Regions from separate parts of the Paenibacillus sp. FSL P4-0176 genome, predicted to be linked through region 2. Evidence: predicted binding sites of a transcription regulator. Region 2 holds the regulator's gene; the other holds the start of a gene.
What was found. Region 2 encodes CtsR, which represses protease genes until heat stress. Its sites were predicted from a motif close to ATGGTCAATAAAGGTCAAACA; they were not measured.
Positions count from the first base shown of each region.

Region 1: clpP (ATP-dependent Clp endopeptidase proteolytic subunit ClpP) is a predicted target of CtsR. The motif match lies at 1,876-1,896, and genes of this name have one in related genera.

Region 1 covers NZ_CP150242.1:183,375-186,799, reverse strand. Annotated here, with positions in the region: gene gap (type I glyceraldehyde-3-phosphate dehydrogenase) at 1-143, opposite strand, end outside; gene MKY95_RS00920 (sugar-binding domain-containing protein) at 250-1,275, opposite strand; tRNA gene MKY95_RS00915 (tRNA-Arg) at 1,734-1,808, shown strand; gene clpP (ATP-dependent Clp endopeptidase proteolytic subunit ClpP) at 1,985-2,581, shown strand; gene MKY95_RS00905 (DUF4163 domain-containing protein) at 2,749-3,425, opposite strand, start outside.
Region 2 covers NZ_CP150242.1:6,445,862-6,449,286, reverse strand. Annotated here, with positions in the region: gene MKY95_RS29690 (GNAT family N-acetyltransferase) at 1-1,152, shown strand, start outside; gene MKY95_RS29685 (CtsR family transcriptional regulator) at 1,614-2,075, shown strand; gene MKY95_RS29680 (UvrB/UvrC motif-containing protein) at 2,107-2,631, shown strand; gene MKY95_RS29675 (protein arginine kinase) at 2,660-3,425, shown strand, end outside.

The DNA.
Region 1 (3,425 bases), 1.0 Mb from region 2:
GTATCATATTTGAGCAAATGAGCGAGCATTTTAGCGTCAGTCAAGTCGTTGATTGCTACTACCTCGATGCCTGCTACATTTTGAATACGGCGGAATGCCAAGCGTCCAATACGTCCAAAACCGTTAATACCTACTTTAATCATGAGTAAGTTCCTCCCAAGTTTTGATTAATTTTTTATGAAACTTATATATTCAAGACAGACGGTGAAGTCCGTCAAGACAACAATAGTTGTGATACAAAGTAAAACCTTATTCCATTTCAGCAACGATGACTTCGGCAGCAGCCTCATCAATAATCAGAATATCTTCCTGACCAAATCGTAACACGGAATGTATAGCAGCAGCTTTGCTTTTGCCACCTGCAATTCCAATCACAACATCGGTTCGTTCAATATCCTGAAGTCGCATACCCAGTGTAAGCATGGTATGTACCACCTTACCCTGATCATTAAAGTAATAACCGAAAGATTCAGATACGGCCCCTTGCTCCTGAAGTTCATCTATAATCTCCGTCGCAAGTTTGCGTCTTTTGGCCATCTCTACGGCATCACCAATTCCATGAATAACAATCCGTGATTGCCTGATCAGCTGCAGAATCTCCTGAACACTAGGGTCCTGGATTAATGATTCATAGGCATGATCACTGAGCAAATCCGGTACATGCAGGAGTTTGTATTGCGCCCCTACCCGTTTTGCCATTGTGGATGCGATCGTATTAGCCTGAATTTCAAGGCTTTCTCCAAGTCCACCGCGTGCTGGTACGAACCAGACACCTTTGAGCGATGTTGGCGGATTTAGTTGTTCTGCGACTTCGGCCGTTGTTGAACCACCAGTAACGGCGACAACGTCGTTGTCACTCATGATATTGCCGAGAGCCTTCGCTCCGGCTCTGCCCAGTTCCCTTTTGGCAAATGGAGAAACGTCCGAATCGCCAGGAACCACAACTACCTTTTGCAGACCGTAGGCTTGCTTGATGCGCTCTTCCAGCTCGGATAATCCGAACAACTCTTTGGCTACGGGCTCTAACTGCTGCAGCAAATCATACCCTGCCTCGCTGATCTTCATTCCTGCACTGTCAATTTCAATAAGTCCCTGAGCCTTTAACAGATCGGTCTCAGCCCTCAGAACCCGCTCGGTCATCTGCATGGAATTAGCTAACGTTCTCCGTCCGATCACATCCGATAACATGATCTGTTGTAGAATCGTATACCTCTTTTTCAAGATATCCATGAGATCAGGCAGAAGCTGCTTTTGTACTTCTAAAATCGTTCGCATGCTTTCCACTCCCGCAAGTTCTCGTTCTAAGCTCTCTTTCGTGGCCCTAAAACGTCCCGGGTTAACTTTTTAAGTCCCACGTCTATTCTACCTAAAACTGACGCGACATGCAAGTGTTTCAACGTGTTATTTCGACACGCATTCAGCGTTTGTACGCGCCTATTTTCACAATCCCAGACTTCCATGATCTAGGACTAGCTCACACATACCATATATAGAAGAAACAAATGAATTCAATCTACATATCGCTCAGAATTACATTTCATACGGCATGTCCAAAACCTCTAATAGCATTTACTTAAATGCACTCTTTATCCACTCTTCTTCATCATGATCATTTTTAGGTTAATCCAAACCAATACCACAACGAACTGCTTGCAATTAAATATTTCATGAGCTATAATCATTATTGCTGTCATATATTTAGAAAGCTACATAAATTGGTAGCAAATTAATGTGCGCCCGTGGTCCAATGGATATGACGTAGGCCTCCGAAGCCTGAGATCCAAGTTCGATTCTTGGCGGGCGCGCCATTTTTATTTAACAGCTCATAACCCATTTAACCAATGAAACCGGAAAGGTTTCTTTTTTTTGCAAGTTAGTTTGACTTTCTTTGACTTTTTGTTTGGAATTGTTTATTATGTGGGTAATACGGTAACAGTTTAAGTATAAACACCAATAACATTTACATTCCAAGGAGGTTTTTCACGTGAGTTTTATTCCAATGGTCGTTGAACAGAGCAACCGGGGTGAGCGCGCCTACGACATCTACTCCAGATTGCTGAAGGATCGTATTATTTTCCTTGGTAGCGATGTTAATGACGTAGTGGCTAATGCCATTATGGCACAGATGTTGTTCCTGGCTGCGGAAGATCCGGAGAAAGACATTCACTTATACATCAACAGCCCAGGCGGATCGATTACAGCCGGTATGGCGATTTACGATACAATGCAATTCATCAAACCGGATGTATCTACCATCTGTGTAGGTATGGCGGCTTCCATGGGTGCATTCCTGTTGAATGCCGGTGCAAAAGGTAAACGTTTTGCATTACCAAACAGTGAAATTATGATTCACCAACCACTTGGTGGTGCACAAGGTCAGGCTTCTGACATCGAAATTCGTGCTCGCCGCATCCTGAAAATGCGTGATACCTTGAACCGCATCATCTCTGAGCGTTCAGGTCAACCGCTGGAGCGGATTGAGAAAGATACAGATCGTGACTACTTCATGAGTGCTGCTGAAGCCGCCGATTACGGTATCATTGATAAAGTTATCGAAAACGTAGGATCACAAGGCATCTAAGTGTGACGTAGACCACGGTCTATGCGTTAACATAATCAACACCTAACGTAATCAGCAACATATAATTGTGTTGTCTATACGAGAAGAAGCCCTCATCATAATTATGATGGGGGCTTCTTTTTTCATTTTATAAGAAAAATAACTTAAGAGTGCATAATAATGATTCTTTATTTGGTTCCATTTACATTACTGAAAGGTTCTGTGCCTTTAGGGAGAAGCTCTTTGTACGTAAATGGCATTTCAGGGAAGCCTTCTGCGTACGCCGTATACTCATACAACTGGAAGAACACAACTACACCCGTTGGTGTCACATAGTAATCTTGATCTTTATTCAAACCTTTATAACCGTCGAGGTATCCACCGCGGGCTTTCAGTTGCTCACCCACTTTTTTACTCAACGTCTCGCGCATCGTTTTGTTATTTTGCAGCACATCATCTAACGTAAGCTCCTTACCTGTGTCCAGTGCAAAGGTGTGGCCCGTACGGTATGTCATGCCATGAGCGCCAGCATAATCTTCGTATCGTTGTGTAATGAGTCCCAGCACGCCTTTTTCGTTGTACGTCACTACATAGGAGCTCTCAAATGCATATGGACGGTTGGCGGTTGCACCGCCGAATTCAGATGTCTGTTTCTTGAAGTCAGCTACATAAGTATCCACTTCGTCTTTCAGCACTTTATTGATCGCCGCTTCAGCTTCTTTGCTGGCAAGTCCACTCACCTGTGGATATTGAACATCTACTTCAGCATTTTTTACAGTGACATTAACTGTTGCCGCTTTAATTTTAACGTTATTTTGTTTCAACTTGCTGAGTGACAACGTTTTGGTTTTGGCATCCCAATTCC
Region 2 (3,425 bases):
GATGATTTTGAACCGGCGATGGCACTCTCCGAATATGCTTTTCAAGTAGTAATGAGTGAAGAACAGAAAGAAAAACGGCGCAGTCAATTTTCGTCACAGGATATATGGGGTGTATATGAGGACGGGCAGCTAGGAGCCAAACTTCACATCATTCCTTTTCAAACCTATATTCATGGCAGATCGTTCGAGATGGGCGGTATTGCGGGTGTAGCCACCTGGCCAGAGTATAGACGCAAAGGCTGGGTAGCGGGTCTGCTGAAGCATGCGTTGGAAGAAATGAATCGTAACAAACAGAGCATATCATTCTTGCATCCATTCTCTTTTGGTTTCTATCGGAAGTATGGATGGGAGACGTATGTTGAATTTAAACGTTATAAAGTACCTACAGCTCATTTGCCTCAGAAAAAAGAGACACCTGGAACAATTCGGCGTGGGGATCCGGGCCTCAGCATATTAAAGGAAGTATACAGTGCTTATGCTGAGCGTTATAACGGAACTCTGGTTCGAGATGATGCAAGGTGGGAGAATTCAGTTCTTGTTAATGGGGCCAGCCAGAAGGCTGTATATTACGATGAAGCTGATGCAGCACAAGGTTATCTTTTATATGAGGTTAAGGAAAATAAGTTTACCATTAAAGAGATCATCTATCTGAATGAAGAGGCTAGGCAAGGGCTGTGGACCTTCATTGCTAACCATGATTCCATGATCCAGGAAGTTACGTTGCAGGCGCCTGCCAGTGACACGCTTGCCTTCCAATTGGATAACCCACGGATTCAGCAGGAGATTCTACCTTATTTTATGGCGCGTATCGTTAGTGTAGAGCAGTTTATATCCCAGTATCCATTTGCAAGCCAGGACTCACCGGTGCAGATTGTACTTCAGGTAGAGGATGCCCACGCTCCATGGAATGAAGGGGTATGGCAATTAAACGTGGCAATGAACGGAACAGCGTCCATATGGAAAACATCGGAGCCAATTACTGATGATCAGATCATTAAGGTGGATATTCAATCCCTTACCGCGGTGCTGATGGGATATCGCAGACCCACGGAAATGGCACGAATCGGAAGAATTCACGGACCGAACACAGCAATCAAGGCTTTGGAACAAGCGATTCCTGAACGGGAAACCTATTTGCTCGATTTCTTCTGATGACTATTCCCACTGCTCCATTTAACTTGATTAGCTTATATAGAAATACGGCGTGATTGAAAGACAAATGGACTTCTCCAGCAATTTTGGGGAGGTTTTTTTGTGTCCGGGGAATATTTCGTGTAAAATCGTAAAAAATGAATAGTGACCCCACTTGGCAAAACCACAAAATATGCTATAATGGTTATAAAGTCAAAGAAAGTCAAAGTCAACTAAAGGTTTAATACTTAAGTAGCTTTCTTTCTACAATCTGATGCATGATCGCCAATATACGGGATTCATTTCATCGGAGGATCAAGGGAATATTAAAGGACCTTCGTGCTTCCTTCGCTCTCCTGTTGACACCTGTGGAAGCAAGATTCGCTGTTTCCCTGATTGGTTAAATGGGTAGAGAAGGTGTACTCTGTGGGGGCGTGTGGGTCCTTATTGACTTAACGTTTCAGACAGTGGAGGATGATTGGATGCGTAATATCTCTGATATTATCGAACGATATCTGAAGAGTATTTTGCATGAAAGTCCCGAAGGAATGGTTGAAATTCAGCGTAATGATCTGGCAGATCAATTCTCATGTGTACCTTCCCAGATCAACTATGTCATCAGCACACGTTTTACACTCGAGAAGGGATACCTGGTAGAGAGTAAACGCGGCGGTGGTGGTTATGTTCGCATACAGCGCATTGAATTACCGGCCCAATCAGCTCTGCATAATCATTTGCACCATAGTATTGGTGAAGAGATCGGGCAGACAGCTGCCGAAGGTCTGATCTATCAATTGGAAGAAGCGCGCTTCTTGAACAAGCGGGAAGCCGGGTTGATGCGAGCTGCTGTATCTAGAGAGGTTATATTGGTCAAACTTCCTTACCGGGATCAAATTCGTGCCAGAATGTTGAAGGCGATGTTAATATCTTTGCTCGGTAAATGAAAACTATCGGGGTCAAAGGAGGTACATCAATATGCTGTGCCAAGAATGCAATAAACGTCCGGCGACACTTCATTTTACGAAGATCGTAAATGGAGAGAAGACGGAATTCCATATTTGTGAGTCATGTGCCCGTGAAAAAGGGGAAATGATCCCTGGAACAGCAGGTGGGTTTTCCATTCACAACTTGTTGTCCGGATTGCTTGATTTTGATCCAGCCGGCAAAAGTGGATCGGCAGGAACACCACCTGCAAAAGCTCTTCAATGTGAAGAGTGTGGTATGACGTACGCACAATTTAGTAAGATAGGCCGGTTCGGCTGCAGTTCATGTTATAAATATTTTGACAGTCGTCTAGATCCTTTGTTCAAGCGGGTTCATGGTAATACGTCCCATGTAGGCAAAGTGCCTGCACGAGCTGGTGGTCGCATCAAGGTGAAACGGCAAATTGCTGATCTGAAGCGTGAGCTACAAGAGAGCATCGCACAAGAGGAATTTGAAGAGGCGGCCCAGATCCGTGACCAGATCAGAGGACTTGAAAAAGGAATAGCTCAGGAGTAAAGTTTGTCATGAGTAGGAGGGATGCGTAATGCCTAATCTGCGCTTTACAGATAAGGCGCTCAGCGACTGGATGCGCAGTGATGCGGCTGATTCCGAAATTGTCATTAGCAGCCGTGTCCGGATTGCACGCAACCTTCAGCATGTTCCGTTTCCGATGCTGGCTTCCAATGAGCAATCGGAAGAGGTGCTGAATAAGCTGAGCGAAGTACTTCAATACGATGACGTTCATGCCTTTGGGGATTTTCATACGTTGGATCTGATCGATATTGACGAACTCGACAAACGGGTGCTGGTGGAGAAACATCTCATCAGTCCAAGTCTTGCGAATGAATCCAGGAATGGTGCGGTTATTCTCAGTGAGGATGAGTCTGTCAGTATTATGATTAATGAAGAGGATCATCTTCGTATCCAGTGCCTCTATCCGGGGTTCCAGGTGAAAGAAGCCTGGGAGAAAGCTTCCGCAATAGATGATGCTTTTGAAGCGCACGTGGATTATGCTTTTGATGATCGCAGAGGATACTTAACTAGCTGCCCTACCAATGTAGGTACAGGTGTCAGAGCATCGGTCATGATGCACTTGCCTGCCCTGGTGATGACACAACAGATTGGCCGTATTCTAACCGCAGTTTCCCAAGTGGGATTGACGGTAAGAGGGATATACGGTGAAGGTAGCGAGGCAATGGGTAACCTGTTCCAGATCTCGAACCAGATTACTTTGGGACAGACCGAACAGGAAGTCATCGAGAACCTGCATGGTGTTGTGTTACAGATGATTGGTCATGAACGTACAGCGA